One region of the Priestia sp. YIM B13491 genome, then DNA from elsewhere that is predicted to be linked to it. Evidence: predicted binding sites of a transcription regulator. Region 1 holds the regulator's gene; each other region holds the start of a gene.
The links. The regulator Rex, encoded in region 1, represses fermentation and respiration genes when NADH is low (regulators of the CRP and FNR family bind a similar motif). The targets are predictions, from matches to a motif close to TTGTGAAATATTTCACAA.
Positions count from the first base shown of each region.

Region 2: the regulator Rex is predicted to act here: its motif matches at 3,559-3,576, upstream of ACFX4E_RS20060 (cytochrome ubiquinol oxidase subunit I).
Region 3: the regulator Rex is predicted to act here: its motif matches at 5,566-5,583, upstream of ACFX4E_RS21125 (DUF1641 domain-containing protein).

Region 1 covers NZ_JBHZOR010000024.1:8,981-16,520, forward strand. Annotated here, with positions in the region: gene groL (chaperonin GroEL) at 1-974, opposite strand, end outside; gene groES (co-chaperone GroES) at 1,042-1,326, opposite strand; gene ACFX4E_RS27795 (CPBP family intramembrane glutamic endopeptidase) at 1,626-2,354, shown strand; gene ACFX4E_RS27800 (YdiK family protein) at 2,351-2,578, shown strand; gene tatC (twin-arginine translocase subunit TatC) at 2,604-3,359, opposite strand; gene tatA (twin-arginine translocase TatA/TatE family subunit) at 3,375-3,560, opposite strand; gene ACFX4E_RS27815 (redox-sensing transcriptional repressor Rex) at 3,614-4,252, opposite strand; gene abc-f (ribosomal protection-like ABC-F family protein) at 4,711-6,645, shown strand; gene tsaD (tRNA (adenosine(37)-N6)-threonylcarbamoyltransferase complex transferase subunit TsaD) at 6,901-7,540, opposite strand, start outside.
Region 2 covers NZ_JBHZOR010000005.1:305,542-313,081, forward strand. Annotated here, with positions in the region: gene cydD (thiol reductant ABC exporter subunit CydD) at 1-1,070, opposite strand, end outside; gene cydB (cytochrome d ubiquinol oxidase subunit II) at 1,070-2,086, opposite strand; gene ACFX4E_RS20060 (cytochrome ubiquinol oxidase subunit I) at 2,073-3,479, opposite strand; gene ACFX4E_RS20065 (threonine/serine exporter family protein) at 3,781-4,236, opposite strand; gene ACFX4E_RS20070 (threonine/serine exporter family protein) at 4,251-5,012, opposite strand; gene ACFX4E_RS20075 (substrate-binding domain-containing protein) at 5,157-6,167, opposite strand; gene ACFX4E_RS20080 (alpha/beta hydrolase) at 6,255-7,040, opposite strand; gene ACFX4E_RS20085 (hypothetical protein) at 7,298-7,435, opposite strand.
Region 3 covers NZ_JBHZOR010000006.1:136,278-143,817, reverse strand. Annotated here, with positions in the region: gene ACFX4E_RS21145 (M20 family metallopeptidase) at 1-863, shown strand, start outside; gene ACFX4E_RS21140 (NAD-dependent malic enzyme) at 1,105-2,808, shown strand; gene ACFX4E_RS21135 (AEC family transporter) at 2,821-3,777, shown strand; gene ACFX4E_RS21130 (NAD(P)/FAD-dependent oxidoreductase) at 3,823-5,001, opposite strand; gene ACFX4E_RS21125 (DUF1641 domain-containing protein) at 5,035-5,487, opposite strand; gene ACFX4E_RS21120 (hypothetical protein) at 5,917-6,333, shown strand; gene ACFX4E_RS21115 (ammonium transporter) at 6,330-7,540, shown strand, end outside.

The DNA.
Region 1 (7,540 bases):
TTTGTTACAACAATTTTAGAAGCGCGACCTAATTGATCGATGCCTGCTGTTTTTAAGTCAAGACCAAGCTCTTCAGTGATTACTTCTCCGCCTGTTAAGATTGCAACATCTTGTAGCATTGCTTTACGACGATCACCGAAACCAGGAGCTTTAACAGCTACAGCTGTAAATGTACCGCGAAGTTTGTTCACAACTAATGTTGCTAAAGCTTCGCCTTCTACGTCTTCAGCGATGATTAATAGAGGCTTGCCTTGTTGAACAACTTGCTCTAATACCGGTAAGATTTCTTGAATGTTACCGATTTTTTTGTCTGTGATTAAGATGTATGGATCATCTAATACAGCTTCCATTTTATCTGAATCAGTTACCATGTAAGGAGATGCATATCCACGGTCAAACTGCATACCTTCTACCACTTCTAATTCAGTTGTGAAACCTTTTGATTCTTCAAGTGTGATAACACCGTCGTTACCAACGCGCTCCATTGCTTCAGCAATTAATTGACCTACTTCTTCGTCAGCTGCTGAGATAGCCGCTACTTGAGCAATTGAATCTTTACCTTGAATTGGTTTAGAGATTGCTTTTAGTTCTTCAACCGCTACAGCTACTGCTTTTTCCATACCTTTACGGATACCCATTGGGTTAGCACCAGCCGTTACGTTTTTAAGACCTTCTCTGATCATTGCTTGCGCTAAAACTGTTGCAGTAGTTGTACCGTCACCAGCAACGTCGTTTGTTTTGCTAGCAACTTCGGCTACTAATTTAGCACCCATATTTTCAAATGCGTCTTCTAATTCGATTTCTTTTGCAATTGTTACACCGTCATTTGTAATAAGCGGTGAACCGAATTTCTTTTCTAATACAACGTTACGACCTTTTGGTCCAAGCGTTACTTTTACAGCATTTGCTAATGTATCTACACCACGTAGCATTGCGCGACGTGCTTCTTCGCTAAATTTAATGTCTTTTGCCATGTTCTTTGACCTCCTCAAGATGTTCTTAATAATCTATTTTTTACGTATGATAAGTTTGTGGTTAAAATTAGCCGATTACAGCTAAAATATCGCTTTCGCGTAAAATTAAGTATTCAGTACCTTCGTATTTCACTTCAGTACCCGCATATTTTGAGAAGATGATACGATCGCCCGCAGCTACTTCTAAAGCTACACGCTCACCGCTTTCTAATACTCGGCCTGTACCAACAGCAACAATTTTACCCTCTTGTGGCTTTTCTTTTGCACTGTCCGGTAACACGATACCGCTTGCTGTTTTTTCCTCAGATTTTACAAGTTCAATCACTACGCGATCACCTAATGGCTTTAACAAGTGAAACAACCTCCTCAAATAATATGTTTGCATTTTTATTAGCACTCAACCTCAACGAGTGCTAACACAATTATTATATTAAAACAAAGTGGGTTTTTTTTGCAAGTATTAAACAAAAAAAATTTAAAATTTACGAAAACTACATATAATAGTCTTAGATTTCGACGATTTTGAGAAATAAAGCATTCTTTTCTCTGTTCAATAATATGTATGTTACAATACGAGCAAGAAGAAATTACTAACTTTACAGTACTTCTTCGACATATATACATAAAAACCTTTTAAAGGAGTATAGAAGATTGGAAAAACGTTATTGGTATGTTATCCTCACCTACATCCTTATGCAGTTTTCAGGAGTTGTTGGTATACCGCTGTTAAAATTAACAGGAATGTTTGAGCAATATCCAGTTCGAACAGCGAATGTCATGCTTTTGACTTATTGGACCATCATCAGCTTTATCCTTGGTTTACTTATTGTCTTACTGCTGCTGCGCCGTGACATGTCCATGCGTATAGAACATGCCGGATCAACGGTAACTGTGGTCTGGTCAGTCCTTGGGGTGTTCCTGGCTATGGCTGGTCAAGCTGTAGCAGGTATGATTGAGCACGCTCTTGGCATTACCCAAGTATCTGAAAACACACAAAATATTGTTAATCTTGTTAAAGCAACGCCGTTCCTCATTGTCGTTACGTCTGTTATTGGACCAATTCTAGAAGAGATTATTTTTCGAAAGATTATTTTCGGTTCTCTTCACAAACGATATAATTTCTTTATCTCTGCATTTATTAGTTCCCTTATTTTCGCTGCCGTACACTGGGATTTTAAACATTTGCTCGTGTATACAGCCATGGGATTTGTATTTGCATTCCTTTATGCAAGAACAAGACTAATTATTGTACCCATTATTGCTCACGTGTTGATGAATACAATCGTTATTTTATCTCAAACTATTTTTGCAGATAAAATTATAGAAATGCAAAAGCAAGCAGAACAAATGCAGTTTATTTTTGGAGGCATGTTTTTATGAAGAATATCCCTTTAACACGAGGGTTTATTTATATTATTATGGGGATTTTATTCACCTACCTGGCTATTCAAAATGCTCAGGAAACCGTGTGGAACTTCCCTACGATCTTATTTGCACTCGTAGCCGCATTCGATTTCAGATTTGCGGTTCGCATTTTTATCTTGCACTATAAAATTAAAAAGTTGCAGCAGCACTATAAAAATCAAGATGATTCATCTAAATAAAAAAACCACTGTTTCAGTGGTTTTTTTACATACTAACATCTTCTCTTTCTTGCTCTGCCCTTGCCTTTAACACTTTGCGATACGAAATGCGGGAAATAATGATGCTGATTTCATACAAAATTAAGAGCGGCACTGTCACCATCATGTGCGAGAGCAATTCCGGTGGTGTAATAAGTGCGGCAATAACTAGCAGTACGAAATAGGCATACTTTCGAATTTGAGATAAAAACATAGGCGTGATAATTCCTAATCGCGTCAAAAACATGACGACAACAGGAAGCTGAAACAACAGCCCAAAAGGCAGTGTAAGCTGCATTAAAAAAGAAAAGTATTCATTAATGCCAATCACTTGGTTTACATTCAGCTCATCAGAAACGCGCGTCATAAAATCGACGACAAATGGAAACAACACAAAATAAGAAAAAGAGACACCGCCGATAAAGAGAAAAATGGAAACAGGAATATATCCAAGCGTTACCTTACGCTCTTTTTCATATAAACCAGGACTAATAAATGCCCAAAGTTGATACAGTGCAACAGGAGCTGCAAGTACACAGCCGATAATAACAGCAAACTGCATATAAATCTTAACTGGATCTGTTAGCCTAAATGCATTCATCGTTAAATTTTTTGCCTCATCAGCATGCTGTAAATAGACAATGACCTTATCCGCTATAAAAAAACCGCCAATTGTGGCAATGACAAAGAAAAATAAAACAATTAAAATGCGTTTTCGCAGCTCTCCTATATGATCATATATTGACATTTCTTGTTCGGTCATACTATGATCACCCTTTTACTCTTTGTCATCTACTTGACGCTGTTTATCTTTTTCACGATCTTCTGAGGCACCGCTAGCGGCATGCTTAAACTCTCTAAGCGTTTGCCCAACTGATCTTCCTAGCTCCGGTAACCGTTTCGGTCCAAAAATAAGCAGTGCTACAATCGCAATAATAATCCAACTGCCTGCTCCAATCCCCATATTCCCACTCTCCTTATTAATTTAGACTTAAGGAAATCGTAACACAGTCCATCTTATTCAACAGGATAATTTTTCAAAAAGTAGACAAGCGACTGTAATTCTACAGCCAGATCAATATGATGCAGTCGAATCTCATCCGGTACGTTTAAGCGTGCAGGAGTGAAGTTTAGAATCCCTTTAATTCCGCAATTCACTAAACGATCGGTAATTTGCTGAGCCACAGTGGCAGGAACGGTTAAAATCGCCACTGAGATGTCATCACTCATATAATCTTCCAATTGGTCAAGGTGATAAACCGGCACGTCGCCTACTTTTGTACCGACTTTATCTTCTATCACATCAAAAGCGCACTCAATTTTGGTGTTATTATTTTTAATAAAATTATAATTTAAAAAGGCCGTTCCCAGATTCCCTACGCCAATAAGTGCTACTTTCGTTACTTCATCTTGGTCTAACGTTTTACGGAAAAATGTAAGTAAATAATTCACATTGTAGCCGTATCCCTTTTTCCCTAATGCTCCAAAGTAAGAAAAATCCCGGCGAATAGTAGCAGAATCAACTTTCACTGCCTCACTTAACTCCGCTGACGAAACACGCTGTTTACCAGAAGCATGCAAGTTTTTTAAAAAACGATAATAAAGCGGCAATCGTTTAGCCGTTGCTTGTGGTATTTTTAATTGTTCAGTGTTCACGTTGTACCCCCTCAGTTCATGTATGTCATTACTAACATTTTCAAGTCATATTGCATTACCTTTCACAAAGCATCAACCGCTTTGAGGTAGCGCTTCCAATTCTCTCTCTTTTCTCTTGTTTTATATATACTCCGCTTCGCACCCCGACGGCTTTTGTCTATCCAGCACTACTTAAAGTCGGTAGCTAGAACGAAGTAATTAGCTCTTCAAAGGATCCGTTTGTTAGTCATGACGGGTTTTCTACATCCATCATATATAAGTTCAGAGATGCACTTATCTCTTATTTTAACATAGTATCCTGTATAAAATGTGCAGGTAAAATCATTTTATTTCATGAATCAAAACATTCGCTTCATCATTTGTCCTTGTCTCTCTACAAATTACAAACGCTTGTAGGAAGAACTTGTAGTTGAAAATATGTTAAAATACACTATGGATATACTACTAGAGGTGAAAAAATGATTATTCTACAATTGAACGGTATTACAAAATACTATGGGGCAGAACCCATTTTATCGAATATAAAGTTAGAAGTACAATCAAAAGACCGCATTGCCCTAGTGGGACGAAACGGTGCTGGTAAATCAACTTTATTAAAAATTATTGCTGAGCAGCTTTCTTATGACAGCGGAGAAATTATTAAACCTAAAGGTGTTTCCATTGATTATATGGGACAAGATACAGTTCTTGAGTCAACACTCTCCATATGGGAAGAAATGATGACGGTCTTTGCTCCGTTAAAGAAGATGGAAAAAGAATTACGTACGCTTGAAACGAAGATGGGCGATCCAGACATTTTTAATGATTCAGTTCAATACGAAAAACTAACCAAAGAGTACGATCAGCTTCAAGTAACGTTCAAAGATTTAGGCGGCTATCAATATGAAGCGGATACACGATCTATTCTTCATGGTTTCCGTTTCTCAAACTTTGACTATAGCACCCCTATTTCCTCCTTGAGCGGTGGACAAAAAACGCGCTTGGCTCTTGCAAAACTGCTTTTAACAAAGCCAGACTTGCTTATTCTGGATGAGCCTACCAACCACTTAGATATTGAAACTTTAGCATGGCTGGAACAGTTTCTGCAAGGGTATGAAGGAGCTATTTTAATTGTTTCACACGATCGTTACTTCCTTGATAAGGTCGTAAATCAAGTGTATGAAGTCACACAAAAAACAACGGTCAAGTACACGGGCAACTACTCTAAATACCTTGTACAAAAAGCAGAGCGATATGAAAAAGAGTTGCGTCAGTACGAAAAACAGCAAGATGAAGTCGCAAAACTAAATGATTTTATTCAGCGAAACATCGCCCGCGCATCGACTACAAAACGTGCGCAAAGCAGACGTAAGCAGCTCGATCGAATGGAGTTAATAAATCGACCTAACGACGGCGAAAAATCGGCTAGTTTTTCGTTTGAAATTGAGCGTCAAAGCGGAAATGAAGTCTTAAATCTCGAAAACGTGTCTATCGGATATGATGAAAACAAATACGTCGTCCAAGACGCAAACCTTCGGATTAAAAAAGGTGAAAGCCTTGCGTTGGTTGGCCCTAATGGAGTTGGGAAATCTACGTTATTAAAAGGTATTGTGGATAAACTAAGCTTCAAGACTGGAACCATTTCTTTTGGCTCAAACGTAATGGTTGGTTATTACGACCAAGAGCAAGCTAATTTAACGTCTAATAAAACCGTTTTAAATGAGCTTTGGGATGACTACCCATCCAAACCTGAAAAAGAAATTCGTACAGCGCTTGGAAATTTTCTGTTTTCAGGTGATGATGTACTGAAAATCGTTTCGACGCTTAGCGGTGGTGAAAAAGCACGTTTGGCTCTTGCGAAGCTTATGCTTCAAAAAGCTAATTTCTTAATTTTAGATGAACCTACTAACCATCTTGATTTAGATAGTAAACAAGTACTCGAGAATGCGTTAATTGATTACCCAGGGACTCTATTATTTGTTTCACATGACCGTTATTTTATTAATCGTATTGCAAACAAAATAGCAGAGCTATCTCCTGAAGGGGTAGAAGAATTTCTTGGAGATTATGACTATTATGTAGAAAAGAAAGCAGAAATAGAGGAAATCAAAGAATTAGAAAATATAAAAGCAAACGAAGAACGCACGGTAAAAGTAGATAAACAGTCCTATAAACAAGATAAAGAACAAAAGAAATTGATGAGGCAGCGAACGCGCCGCATTGAAGAAATTGAAACTGAAGTAAACAAATTAGAAGCCGCACAAGCGGAGAATGAAGAACTTCTTTGTGACCCTGAAATTTATCAAAACCACGAAGAAGTATCAAGATTAAACGGTGAAAACGAAAAAATTGCTTCACAGTTATCCACATTAATGGAAGAGTGGGAAGAATTACAGCTTCTTCTAGAAGAATAGTCTATATTTTTTCGTATTTATTCATCCTATTTACTTGTTCGTGCGCTTTAGAACAAGCTTTATCCACTCTGTGAATAAATAGTGGATATCTGTCTGATTTTCATAATTAAAACTTGTTGATAACAGGTCCGTGTACTGAGTGCACGGACTTTTCCACATAATTATCCACAGTTAATTCTAAATTTATTGAATATTGTTGATAAATTATTTTTATCCACAAAAAAAGACGAATGAGAACTAAATCTCATTCGTCTCTTACTCTTCCAAGTCTAAACCGGGGTTTGCGTTTAATGACATATCTGAGCGTTTTCCTTGAGCAAATCGTACACTTGCTGCTGCTCCAATCATTGCAGCATTATCCGTGCATAGAGATAGCGGCGGGATAATAAGTGCAATGTTTGATAATGGTGCAAATGCCTCTTCTAGCGCTGCTCTAAGTCCTTTATTAGCAGCAACTCCTCCTGCTACTAACACTTGCTTAACGTTATATTCCTTTGCAGCTTTAACGGTTTTAGTTACTAACACATCAATAACACTCGCTTGAAAGCTAGCAGCAAGCGTTTGTGGAAGAATTTCTTCACCTTTTTGCTTCGCGTTGTGGACAGTGTTAATAACTGCTGATTTTAACCCACTGAAACTAAAATCATAGGATCCTTCTTCTAGCCAAGCACGCGGTAAATCAATTAATGGCTCTCCTTCATGTGCAAGGCGGTCAATATGTGGTCCGCCTGGATATGGAAGGTTTAACGTGCGGGCTACTTTATCGTAGGCTTCTCCTGCTGCATCATCTCTCGTTTCACCAATCACTTTAAACTGACCGTGACTTTCCATGTATACAAGCTCCGTATGCCCTCCAGATACAACTAACGATAAAAGCGGGAATTCTAATTTTTTG
Region 2 (7,540 bases), on a different contig from region 1:
TTAACATGCAGTGACACATCTTCAAGAGAAGGTGGATGCTCTTCGTCATATTTTACAGTGATATGCCTTAATTGAAGTTCACTGTTTTCAGTCCAACTAGGAACATCTTCTTTTTTAGCCGGCGATTTTTCAGCCTGCTTCACAATCTTAACTAATGCATCTCCGGATTCTTTTCCATCTAATGTTGCATGGTAATCATTTCCGACTTCTCGTATCGGCAGGAAATATTCAGGCGCCAGCAATAAAATCATAAGTGCAGGCTCTAATGTCATAGACCCGTTTATGAGCCGCAAACCAAGCATAACAGCCACGATGGCTACAGATAACATCGTAAAGAAATCTAAAGCAAACGTAGATAAAAAAGCAATTCGGAGCGTTCCCATTGTCGCTTTTCGATAACGGTCACTGACTCTTTCAATCGTTTCAGCATGTTTCTTACTTTTCCCGAGAAATGTTAAAGTTTCTAACCCTCGAAGCGAATCTACAAAGTGGTTGGACAACACGTGATATGTCTCCCATTGGCTATCTATTTTTTTTTGTGCAGCCAATCCAAGCAAAATCATAAATAAAATTAAAATTGGCATGGTCACAAGTAAAATAATGCCTGAAAGCCGATCATGGTACCAGACGAAAGCAAGCACTAGCCAAGGTGTAACGCTAATGGCGGCCAATTTAGGCAAAAACAGCTCGAGATAAGCGCGAAGCTTCTGTAGGCCTGTGGTGATGAGCGTCACCAAGTTTCCTGTTCCTTCATCTTTGGTAAAACGCGGTCCTAATGAAAAAATGCTTTGCATGACTATCAAACGAAGTTCCTGCGTCGTTTTGACTCCAAATTGATATGCTGTTTTTTTTACTATAAAACTTACGATCTGACGAATCATAAAGGCAGACAAAAACAATCCGATTGCTTTTGTCTGCGAAGTTAAACTTTCACCATGAAAAAGAGCGGTAATTACTTCGGCGAGCCACTTAGCTTGAAAAATAATGGCTACACTTTGAATAGTAATAAGCCCTATTAACATGGCAAGAACCATTTTTATTCCGTTGTAAACCATTAAATTTCTACCCATTAATACTCCATATGCTCCTTATGATCTACACGTTTTCTGAAAACGTAGTAGCTCCAAATTTGATAACCTAACACAAAAGGCAGTAATGCAATAGCAGCGTAAGACATAATTTTTAAGGAATAATTCCCTGATGCTGCATTATGAATCGTTAAACTATAGCTTTCATTGATTGAACTAACCAAAACGGTTGGAAACAATCCTACAAATATAGAGGAAATTGATAAAATTAAAATTAAGCCAGACATAGCAAATGCCCATCCATCTTTTTTACGTGTAAGGAAAAATCCTGCTAGTAAATACACGAAAATACCGATGAAAAATGTATATAGCATCAAGCGGCTATGATTACTGAATATATCTGTTTCAAAAAACGTCATGCCTGAAAAGATAAGAAGTAATAAGGCATTTATAGGCAAAAGCTTCATAGCGACTTTCCGTGAACGATCTCTAATATCGTCCATCGTACGGATCGTGGCAAAAATAAGTCCGTGCCATAAGCAAAGCATTGTTAACGTAACGCCGCCTGTGATGGTATATAGATTAACAATATCCGAAAAGCCCGCATTCATTTGCATGTTGCGCTCAACAGGCAGTCCTTTCATTAGCGCTGAAAATAAGATACCAAAAATGAGCGGTGGAAAAAGACTTCCAAAGAAGATAACCCAATCCCATGCATTTTTCCACGCTTGTTTTTCAACTTTCCCTCGAAATTCAAATGCTACACCGCGGCCAATAAGCGAAAGCAAAAGAAGAACAAAAAGAACATATGACCCGCTTAATAGCGTTGCATACCAGTTTGGAAAAGCGGCAAACATAGCACCGATTGCTGAAATTAGCCAAACTTCATTTGCATCCCAAAAAGGACCGATTGTATTAATAAAAGCTCGTCGCTCTAAGTCGTTTCTTCCTAAAAAACGAGACACCATTCCAATCCCAAAATCAAAGCCTTCTAAAAAGATAAAACCAACAAACAGAATGGATACTAGTAAATACCAGAATTCATTAAGAGAAAACATTGTATCCCTCCTTTGTAAATGGATCAGTTGATACTACTTTTGTATGTGCTTCGTGATCATGATCTGGACCTTTTTTAATTTCTTTAACAAACAAGAACACCATAATCACAGCTAAAATTAAATAAAAGAACGAAAACGAGATAATAGAAAACAGCAATTCACCTGCTGTTACACCAGGAGACACGGCATCTTCCGTTTTCATATAGCCAAATACAACCCAAGGCTGGCGGCCAATCTCTGTCATAATCCAACCTGCTGAGCTTCCAAGGAACGGAAAGGCAATGGCAATCGTCATAATACGTAAAAATAGTTTGCTTTCTTGAAGTTTTTTACGAGAAAGCAAGTACGTGCCCCAAATGCCTAATGCACATAATACGCCACCTAGACCAGCCATAATGCGGAAACTCCAAAATGTTGTCCGAACGGGTGGAATATAATTTCCTTCTCCATATTTCGCCGTATACTGCTCCTGCAGCTCGTTCATCCCAGGAACGGAACCTGAAAATTTCCCGTATGATAAGAAGCTTAATAAATAAGGTATTTTGATTTCCCCCGTATTTTTCTTTTCATCGGGGTGAATATTTGCTGTCACCGTCCAAGCGCCTGGACTTCCGCTGTTTTCCCATAATCCTTCACTTGCGGCCATTTTCATCGGCTGTGTTTTAACTAAGTATCCAGCCTGTTCATGACCAGATAACGCAATTCCTACGCCTGAAACTAACCCTACAATAATGGCAACTTGAAATGATTTTTTGGCAAAAGCCAAATGTTTTTTCTTCAAGAGCATAATGGCACTGACACCCGTGATAAAAAAGGCGCCTGTTGCAAACGAACCTAAAATGGTATGAGGGAATTCAACCCACAGCTGACCGTTTGTTAACAATTTAAAGAAGTCATTCATTTCTAAACGGCCATTATTTAGCTCCATTCCAACCGGATGCTGCATAAAAGAATTAGCCGTTAAAATAAAGAACGCCGAAAAAATAGTACCTAGACTAACAAGCCAAATACATAGACAGTGCAGCCATTTAGGCAAACGATCCCACCCGAAAATCCACAGTCCAAGGAAAGTGGACTCCATAAAAAACGCGAGCAGTGCTTCAATAGCAAGCGGCGCACCGAATACATCTCCTACAAACCTTGAGTACTCTGACCAGTTCATGCCAAACTGAAATTCTTGTAAAATACCTGTTACGACTCCGACAGCAAAGTTAATCAGGAATAAGTGCCCCCAAAACTTTGCCATCTTTTTATACTGTTCATCTTTTTTTACTACGTACATCGTTTCCATGATCGCTACTAAAAAGACAAGGCCGATAGATAGCGGTACAAAGATAAAATGAAACAGCGTCGTTGATGCAAATTGAATACGTGATAGTATAACTGTATCCATCTTTTTTCTCCTTTCATATATAAGAACATTCATCATTTCCATAGATACTTTGCTCATTTCTGAGCATCTTTTACTTACATTGTGAAACATTGAGCATAATAATTCGAGAGATATGCTCAATGTTTCACATACATATGTAATATCTCTCTTTCTATTTACATAGTATAGTCTATTTTTTTAGCTATGCACGTACATTTTTTGAACGTTTTTAGACTAAAACGTGACTTTCTTGTGACAAAAAAGTGAAGGATCTCTTTATTTTTCTCATAAAAAAAGCACGCTCTGATTTGAGCTTGCTTCTCTACGGTCGATATTTTGCTTTGGCATTTAATTTAGACTGACGAATGATTTGGTTGATGACTTCAGAAAACACAATACCAATGGCAATTGAACCTGAAATCATAAAGGCTTTTGCTGCAAGACTAATCGCTTCATTATAGTTATTTTCTACAAAGTTACGCATGGCATCGTATGCTGTTCCTCCCGGAACTAGCGGAATAATACCTGCTACGGTAAAAATAATGATCGGCGTTCGATAAATTTTTGCGTAAATTTGACTAATAATAGCAATAAAGAAGGCCGATGCAACTGTGCTTGGAATTTCATCTACGCCATAGAACGTTAGCAAATAGTAAATGAGCCAGCCAATCATTCCGACAAAGCCACTTTTTAATAATGATTCACGTGGAACATTAAAGATGATCCCAAATGCTGCTGAAGCAATAAAACTTGTAATTATCTGCTCTACGATATGCATATGATGCCTCCCTTCTATAGAAGCGTAAATACAATGGCAATACCTGCACCGATAGCGAATGCCGTCAGAAACGCTTCTGCTCCTTTTGATAATCCAGACAGTAAATGTCCCGCCATTAAATCTCGCACTGCATTGGTAATGGATAAGCCAGGAACGAGTGGCATAACGGACCCAATAATAATTTTATCAATTTGCGTGCCTAGTCCTGAAGCGACTAAAAGAGCTGATAAAAGTCCAATAACTAACGAAGCGGTAAACTCAGCAAAAAAGCGAATCGGAATAAGACGGTGGAAATACACCACGGTTAAAAATCCGAGACCTCCTGAAAACATAGCTGGAATAAAGTCCGTCCATAAACCTTGAAACATGATTAAAAAGCATCCGCTAGAAATGGATGCAGCTGCAAGTTGAACCCATAGTGGAAAAGCTACGTTGGTTGCTTCAATTTCTTGTAGCATTTCATACGCTTCCTCCAAGGAAATGTTTCCTTGACTGATTGTTCTTGAGACGCTATTTACCATGGTTACTTTTTTTAAATCCGTCGTTCGTTCGGAAATACGAATTAACTTCGTTTTCGTCGGTTCTTTCGTTTCAAGTGAAAACATAATCCCTGTTGGCGTCACATAGCTGTGGGATTTTTTTATACCGTAAGACGCTGCAATCCGCATCATTGTATCTTCTACTCGATACGTTTCTGCTCCGCTTTCTAACATAATTTTACCTGCTAGTAAGCTAACGTCCATAATTTCATATTTATCTAATTTTTGTTGTGTCATCAAATCGCTCCAAACATATTAAAGCTTGGTTTTTTCCCCTACAGCATACAGTGTATAAGAAAGAGGGAAGTGGACGCAATGGTTAATGCAAAAAAGTGTGGACTTTTTGTCTCACACTTTCAGGAATAGTATATACATTCCTTATCAATTCATACGTTTTGTGGTCTCACGCTCTACTAATACAGGTGCCATTTTATACTGTATCTGATCTATTTCTTGCTGATCCTGAATTTGCTGAAGTAAGAGGTTTACTGCTTTTTCAGCCATTTTTTCCATCGGTTGATGGATAGTTGTTAGTGGAGGATGCGCTTCACTAGCTTCTGTAATATCATCAAACCCTATAACAGACAAATCTGCTGGAACGTGAAGCCCGTTTTGCCACGCACAGTGTATCACTTTCAGAGCGATGTAATCCGTAGCACAAATAAGCGCAGTTGGAGGCTCTGGATGATGAGCTAGCTCATTTATAAACTGATATAGTTCATCTGAGTTATTCATATCTTCTTTCACAAACATTGCGTTTGCTGACGGTACATACTGATAAAAAAGAGACAGACGGTGCTCGACTCCGCTTACAGCTTTTCCAACGAACCCTATATTCTTATGACCAAGGTCCGTTAAGTGAGCAACAGCTAACTGCATTCCCACCGCATCATCTACATGTACAATCGGCCAAAGTGCAGAAGAGGCGTCTCCTGTAAGAGAAACGTAAGGCGTTTGATATTGTTTTAATACATCTACAAACGGATGCTGAGCAGCTACATAGTCTAATAAAATGACCCCATCAAACCAATGGTTCATCATAACATTTAATTGACGCTCAGCCGTTGTTTCTTCGTAATCCGTGTGTCCAATAAGAACGTCCATCCCTCGACTTTGGACTTGTTGCTGTACCTTTTTTAATAGTTCAATTAGAAACGGATCTTTTAAATCTCTAATTAATATCCCGATAATCCCTGTTTTTTGGGCCCGAAGAGCTGCCGCAAATGGATTCGTCTGATACCCCAAATGAGCTGCTGCTTTTAGTACTTTTTGTTTAGTTGTTTCACTAATTTTAATTTTACCTTCTTTATTATTGAAGATTCTTGATACCGTAGCTAATGAAACACCCGCTTCTTTTGCTACTTCTGTAATCGTGACTTTTTTTCTCCCCATTCGTACTGACTCCCATTTCCTTTTAGTCTATCGACCAAGTAAACATTTTTCTTTATTATACTACTAGAAGCCGGCACCACTGAAAAACTACCTTCCCTGCTTTTCACTAAACAGCCACTTTAACACATCTTGAATTTTTTGATCCCAATATGCCCAGTCGTGACTTCCTTTTCCTTCTTCATATGTAAAACAAATAGGCTCTTGCTTACAACGCTCGGAAAAACGTTTATTTTCCTGATATAAAAAATCTTCCGTTCCACAGCATTGATAAATACGCGGAGTCACTTCTCCATAGCGCCGGCGATTTTCAAGCAGCCAGAAAAGATCGTCCTCAGGTCTAATAACAGGGGGCATGCCAAAAATCAAAGGATAATCTAAGAACTGAACTTCTCCTCGCCCTCCAAGCCCTTCAACGTCCATCACTCCTGATAAACTGGCAGCTGCAGAAAATTGATGTGGTTTGCGAAACGCCCATTTTAAAGCCCCGTACCCTCCCATAGAAAGGCCAGCTACAAAATTATCTTCTCTTTTTTCCGATAACGGAAAGAATGATCTAGCCAAGTGAGGAAGTTCTTCTGTTACAAACGTCCAATACTTCTTTCCATAAGCCATATCTCTATAAAAGCTGCGATCTACATTTGGCATTACAACTGCAAGTCCTAATTCTGATGCGTAGCGTTCAATCGAAGTTCTTCTCATCCATATCGTATGATCATCAGAAAGACCGTGTAATAAATAGAGCGTAGGATGTTTCTCACTTCTTGTATTGGTTTGTAAACCAATTTGAGATTTTGTTTGCTGCGGTATCAAAACGTTCATTGAAGTACTTATTTGCAATACTTCTGAAAAAAAATCACATTGCATAAACGCCATATTTCTCTTCCCCCTATTTTTTCTTCCCTATTGGTTGATAACAAAACGTACATAATTCATATAAAAGTTAAAAAATAGTTTGATTATTTACAATTTTTAATTTAACATAAAAACATCTTTTATGAAAACGTTTTACGTATAACGTTTTTCAAATTGAAATAGTGAACCTGATTCAATGAAAATGAAGGGGGGAGTTTAGGATATACTAAATGAATCCCATCTAAAGACGAACAAATGGGATACATGAGCTAAACGGCTTATGACACCGTAGTTGATTTCCGTGCAAGACTTCGCTTTTCGCGGGCGGCCGCTGAGCCTCCTCGTCGCTTGCGCTCCTGCGGGGTCTCATCTATTCCGCTTTTCCCCCAGGAGTCTTCGTCTCGCCCTCCAATCAACTACTAGAAGAATTTAAACAGAGGAAAACTATGTTCACCCCAACAAAAAAACGAACCACTGATTAAAAATTTTGATCAGTGGTTCGTTTTTACTTTGTCTAAAAT
Region 3 (7,540 bases), on a different contig from region 1:
GTCATGCAGCTGCTAGTCCTCACCTTGGTAGAAGCGCTTTAGACGCTGTAGAGTTGATGAATATTGGTGTGAATTATATGCGTGAACATATGATAGATGAAGCGCGCGTACACTACGCCATTACAAACAGCGGAGGCATTTCTCCTAATGTTGTTCAAGCAGAAGCGGAAGTGATGTACTTAATTCGTGCTCCGAAGCCATCTCAAGTAAAAGAACTTTATGAACGGGTTGTGAAAATTGCAAAGGGAGCGGCTTTAATGACTGAAACACAAATGGAACAGGAAATTCAAGGAGCCTGCGCTAATCTAATTCCAAATCAAACAATGGAGCAGCTCATGCATAAGCAAATGATGCAGATAAATTTGGCTGAAGTGAAACATGAAGAAATAGCTTTTGCCAAAGCTATTTACGAGTCTACATCCGCCGAAGATAAAGAAGCAGCAAAAAAACAAGTGGGTTCACTGCTAGACAGAGCTTTAGCGGATCATCCAGTCTTCAACCAAATTGCTCTTATGTCTAAAAATGTTTCCTTCATGACAGGATCAACGGATGTCGCAGACGTTAGCTGGAATGTTCCCACTGCACAGTGCGTGACCGCAACGTGGGCTTATGCTACGCCGTTTCATACATGGCAAGCTGTTGCTCAAGGGAAAACGGAGTATGCCCATGATGCGATGTTATTGGCTGGAAAAGCCATCGCGGCTACGGCGATTGAAATGATAGAAAATCAAGAGCTGATTAGTCAAGCCAAACAAGAGCTGGAGGATAGACTAGAAGGGGAAAGCTATGAATGTCTTGTGCCTTCACATATACATCCACCTAATTACTCAGAAAGTGAGCAGGAAGACTATAGCGTGGTATAAAAAACGAGATGGGAAAAAACGTATTTTCGTGTAAGGAAGATCCGAACGATAAATCGTTCGGATTTTTTTATTGTTAGGTTGAACACAGGTTTCATTTATCCCGTTTTTTCGTCTCTAGATTGTATTGATGTAGTTATGGCTCAATCTCTTTTTTGTTTTCATTAAAAATAAATGGTTAAAAATATATCTCTTTGCTGAACCTAACCCTATCTAATTGTTTTAGGAAAAGAGGTAAAGAAACATGAGAGCATATAAAGTAGAAAAAGATGGGTCAATTTCAACTTCACTAAAAGGAAAATCAGTTTTATCCACTTCTTATTTAAATAAAGGTTCTGCTTTTACTGAAGAAGAAAGAGAAAACCTTCATCTGCAGGGACTTCTTCCTCCAACGGTTTTAACGTTAGAAGAACAGGCAAAAAGAGCATATGAACAGTTCAAAAAAGCACCGAATGATCTTCAAAAAAATAATTCGTTGAATGATCTACATACTCGGAACGTTGTCTTATTTTATCGTTTATTAACCGATCATTTAAGTGAAATGCTTCCCATTATTTACACGCCTACTGTAGGTCAATCCATCCAAGAATACAGCCATGAATACCATCGACCTGATGGACTATATTTATCCGTAAATGAAGCGGATCGATTAAGTGATGCGATTGAAAACTTAGGACTCGACAGCGAAGATATTGATTTGCTCGTTGTAACGGATTCAGAAAGTATTCTCGGCATTGGGGACTGGGGTGTAGGAGGGATAAATATTGCAGTTGGAAAGTTAGCTGTCTATACAGCTGCAGCAGGAATTGACCCAAGCCGCGTACTGCCTGTTGTTCTTGACATGGGGACCAATAACAAAAAGCTTCTTGAAGATCCTTTGTATTTAGGAAATCGTCATGAACGAGTAAAAGGAGAAGACTATAATCGTTTTATTGCTCAATTTGTAAAAGAAATAACGACCAAGTTTCCTAAAGCGCTTCTTCATTGGGAGGATCTTGGGAATATTAATGCGCGTCACATTATGAAAGAATACGGCGATAAAATTTTAACGTTTAATGATGATATTCAAGGAACGGGAGTAATTACTCTTGCAGCCGTTTTAACAGCGGTGCGCATTACAGGAACGCCCCTAAAAGATCAAAGGGTTGTTGTATTTGGACCGGGATCTGCTGGAATTGGGAATGCTGATCGTATTCATAGTGCGATGATGCTTGAAGGGCTGTCTGAAGAAGAAGCATATGATCGTTTTTGGGCATATGATTACAGAGGTCTGTTAACCGAAGATATGGAAGATTTAGCTCCTTTTCAACAGCCGTATGTTCGCCAAAATGAAGAGATTAAAGAATGGGAAAAAGACGATGAAAATAAAATTTCACTGTTGGAGCTTGTCAAGCAAGTGAAGCCAACAATTTTAATTGGAACGTCAGGCGTCACGGATGCTTTTACTGAAGAAATCATTAAAGAAATGGCAAAACATGTAGAGCGCCCGGTGATTATGCCTCTTTCCAACCCTACTAAACTTGCTGAAGCTGTTCCGGAAAATATTATAAAATGGACGGAAGGAAAAGCCCTTATTGCAACGGGAAGTCCATTTGAACCCGTTGAATATAACGGGAACACTTATGAAATCGGACAGGCTAATAATGCGTTTGTGTTTCCGGGTCTTGGTTTAGGTGCAATTGTGGTTCGCGCTCAAAAGTTTACTGAATCTATGTTTTCAGAAGCAGCCAATGCAGTAGCGCGTATAGCAGAAACAGACACAAAAGGAGATACGCTTCTTCCCAACATTAAAGATCTTCAAAAAGTATCAAAGGCGGTTGCTGTAGCAGTTGCTGATGCTGCTGTAAAAGATAACGTAGCAACTGTTACCAAGCAAAATGTAAATGAACTTGTAGAAGCAGCGGTATGGCAGCCTGTTTATAAACCGGTTAAGGCAAAAGATGAATGAGGTGAATGATAAATGAGCATAGGTCAAATTTTCCTCATTCTCGCGCCTATCTTTTTTGTCATTTTGCTTGGTTATTTAGCAGGGCACTTTAAAAAATTTGATAAGCAAACGTCTAAGGGGCTCAACACATTAGTAACGAAGTTTGCGCTTCCTGCACACTTATTTGTAGGTGTAACGACAACGCCAAGAAAAACACTCATAGACGAATGGCCGTTTTTATTAGCGCTGATTTTAGGAATCGTCGGGTTTTACCTCATTATCTTGCTTGTCGTGAAGTATGCAGGGAAGAATACGCTAACTGCCTCTTCTATGTTCGCCTTAAACTCAGCTCAGCCAACGTTTGCTTTTATGGGCATTCCAGTACTCGGAGGATTGTTTGGTGCAGGCGCAGTAGCGATTCCAATTGCTATAACAGGAATCGTGGTGAATGCGATTTTAGATCCGCTGGCAACGATTTTAGGAACCGTTGGACAACGGGGGCGAAAAGAAGGGGAAGAGAAAACAAGTTTATTTAAAGTAACGGTTCATTCCATTTTGCATGGTTTATCTGAGCCTTTGGCATGTGTACCGTTAATTGGAGTGATTTTAACCCTTTGCGGTTTTCAGTCACCTAAACTTTTACAGGATATGCTTGATCAAATCGGAAGTATTACATCGGGAGCAGCTTTGTTTGCGGTAGGAGTAACGATTGGAATTGGAAAAATTAACTTTAGTAAAGGGGCGCTTGGGATAGCCGTCTTAAAAGTAGCGGTTCAACCCATCGTTATGCTCGGAATTGCAGTATGGATAGGGTTGTCTTCAGATGAAGTGACAAAAGCTATTTTACTGGTAGCTTTTCCTGGGTCTGCTGTAGCAGCGATGATTGCTTTGCGGTTTGAAAGCTTGGAAAACGAAACGGCATCTGCTTTTGTTATTAGTGCTATTTTATCGTTGATTACGCTGCCGCTTCTTATTTCTTGGCTTATGTAAATAAAAAAACGAAAGAGGAGAATTCCTCTTTCGTTTTAAGACGGATTAATAAGCTAATGCAAATAATCCTTTGATATGAGATAAGTAACGAACGTTACTTGCTTCTTTCATAAGTGATGCTGGTAAACCTTTTAATTGCGTTTTGTTTCCGCCGATTGTACCAATTGCATCTTTGCGTCCAAGACTTCCTAGTGTACCAGAGAAGACAGGAACGAATGATTCCATTGCTCCGCCGCGAATAGCTACTGCTAAGTTCACGCCTACAACTTCACCCATTTGCCAAGCTAATTGAGCAGTAGGTGGGTAAGGGCGACCTTCTGGACCCATTACAACCGCTGAGTCACCAGCAAGGAATACATCTTTATGAGATGTAGATTGTAAGAATTCATTTACAAGTGCACGACCGCGGTTTACTTCGATACCTGAGTTAGCAACTACAGAGTTACCTTGAACTCCGCCAGTCCATACCATTGTTTTTGTTTCAATTTTGCTGCCGTCTTTAAGTTCAACAGTTGTAGCATCCATTTTTGTTACAGGTGTACCAGTAACAAATGTAACGCCACGTTTTGTTAAGCTTGATTGAGCGCGCTCTACTAATTCAGCAGGGAAGCCTGGAAGAACTGTAGGAGCTGCTTCTACACAGTATAGAGAAATTTCTTTTGGATCAACACCGTGTTTTAGACATAGGCTTGGCATTAAGTCAGCGTATTCACCAACAAGTTCGATACCTGTTAATCCGCCGCCGCCAACTACGATTGTACCGTCAGCTTTATTTTTTGTTTTGCTGTATTCAGCGATACAAGCTTCTACGTGTGCACGTAAACGGTTTGCATCATTTACTGATTTAAGAACGAAGCTGTGCTCTTCTAAACCAGGGATACCGAAGTAAGCAGTTTCACTACCTAAAGCTGTAACAAGGTAGTCGTAGCTTAATTTTGTACCATCTTCAAGAGATACTTCACGTTGATCTGGTGAGATTTCTTTTACCGTTGCAATTTTTAAATCAACGTTGTAGTTTTTAAGTAATTTATCAAGTGGTAAAGCTACCGCTTGTTCAGAAACGCCGCCTACAGCTAGACGGTGTAATTCTGTAATGATTTGGTGAGTAGCAAAACGGTTCACTACTGTAATTTTTGCTTCATCCGCACTTAGGTGTTGGCGAGCTGTCATTGCAGTTAATAAACCACCGTAACCGCCGCCTAAAATTAAAATATGTTTTGACATAGTCGATCCTCCGTCCACACTTTTTAATGAAAATTATTTTTGTTTTTCGTTTGTAATGTCTAAATACGCTTGTGCAAAGCGGAATAGTTTTTGAGCTTGTGGATCTTTAAGCATGCGTAATAAACCGAATAAACCGATTGAATTAGAAGCATTTGCTTCTGCACGATCGGTTGCTTCGATTGCAGTAGCTGCAAGACCTTTTACTGTTCCTTCTACCGGCTCGATAAATTCTTTTACTCCACCAAGTAGATCTTCTTTTAATACGTCGTCAGTTAATAATGATTGCGCAACGTCGTAAGTTTTTGTAAGCACCGTTACCATTTCAGATAATTTTGGTAAATTATCTACAAGAACAGTAAGAGCTTCTTGTACTTCAGGCTTTAACAATTGATCTAACACATCCGCTTGACCTTTGTTAACTGCCGCTTCTGTTTGTACAGCAGCATTTTCCTCTGCAGCTGATTTTTGAATAGTTGATTGAGACATGAAAAGTCCTCCTTTGCTGGATACTGTTGCATATGTAGTTCCTAGTTATCTGCTAGACTTTCAAACTACATTGTGAAGTTGTGAAATCTTGCACATAATTCTATTTTAATTTTAATACGAGATAAAATCAACTCATTTCGTTGAAAAAATAAGTAAAGAACCTCGTAACCCTTTGTTTAATAAAAGTTTATAAAAAATAAAACGAATAATTGCCTAGGTAAATAAAATTAAAATAGGGAACTAACATGATTCCTCTTCCTACGATAAAACAAATAACGTCATATTTCAACACATACGAACTTAATATTCTATAAGTGTTAAAAAGATAGGGCGCATTTACTATTTAAAGAGTTTTCAAAAAATTACATTGACTTACTATAGTGTTCTACATATAATCAGAATATAACATCTTATGTAAGGAGATATAACATGGTTATAGTGGATGAACTTTATCATAATGTGGTCATTACGTTGCCTCAATTAAAATTAATTGAATTTATAATGAAGTTAAAAGAAGCTAAAGCACAAGAAATAGAAGATATAAAAACGAAAATTAGTAAATACGAAGAGAAGAAACGTGCTGAAGAAGCTTGGTATCAATCACTATCACCGTTTCGTAAATTTTTTACCGGGCGTCCTTTAAGTCAGCATCAAGCGGTCGAGTATATGGTATACGTAAAGGAGCGCTTTAAAAAAATTGATCACCTTAAAGCACAAATGCGAGAACTTCATGAAGTTCTTGAATTAATAAAAGCGGAAAATGAAGAAACAAGTGAAATTACGCTTTCGCCTGCTATTGTACAAGAAATAAAACGATTAAAAAGCAGTGGAGGCGTTGGGATATGAGTGTTAATGAACTAAGTTTAGGTATAAATACAACGTGGGTTGTATTAACAGCCGCGATGATTTTGTTAATGGAAGGCGGCTTTGCCTTGCTAGAGGCAGGTTTTGTCCGCTATAAAAATAGCGTGAATATTATTATGAAAGTATTCGCTGATATTACAATAGGAACGCTTTGTTTCTATTTAATTGGTTTTGGATTAATGTACGGTGATGATTTAGGTGGAGTTGTCGGTAAAAGCGGTTTTGCGCTCTCGGGTAATTTATCGCACCTTGACATTTCAATTGGGCTTGAAACGTTTTGGCTGTTTCAATGTGCGTTTGTTATTGCGGTCATTTCTATCGTTTCTGGAGCGGTAGCAGAACGAATTAATTTCCGCGCATATCTTTTATATGCGATTTTGATGACTACATTTATTTATCCTATAGCCGGCCACTGGATTTGGGGAGGCGGATGGATTAGTAAGTTAGGGATGCTTGATTTTGCCGGTTCGGCAGTTATTCATGCTCTTGGCGGTTTTTCAGCTTTAGCAGCTGCAATAATGATTGGACCGAGAAAAGGGAAGTTCACGAAAAATGGAATCAGTTCTGTTTCTCTTCCAAGCAATTTGCCGCTTGCATCAGTGGGTGCTTTTTTATTATGGTTTGGATGGTTCGGGTTTAATGCAGGAAGTACGCTAAGTGCTACTGACGTTAGAATTGGTCACATTGCTATTGTCACAATGTTATCAGCAGCAGCAGGCGGAGCAGCTACTTTATTTTATACTTTATTTCGCTACAACCGTTCAGATGCACCTTCTGTGATAAATGGATCGCTTGCCGGACTGGTTGGCATTACGGCCGGGTGCGCTTTTGTTAACACACCATCTGCTATTTTTATTGGAGCTGTATCTGGTTTATTAATGATGGCAGCTACAAACTGGCTCGAAGCACGTCAAATCGACGATCCTGTAGGAGCTTTTCCTGTACACGCTGCTTCGGGAATATGGGGCACGTTGGCTGTAGGCTTGTTTTCTACAGACGGCGGTGTGTTTACAGGAGGGAGCTGGACATTATTTGGCGTTCAACTTCTTGGGTTAATCGCTCTATGCGCTTGGGGATTTGTTACGACGTGGATAGGGTTAAAGGTTATTTCCTTGGTGGTTCCGCTTCGATCTACGGAAGAAGAAGAAGAAGTGGGCTTAGATATCAGCTACCACGGTATCATGGCAGC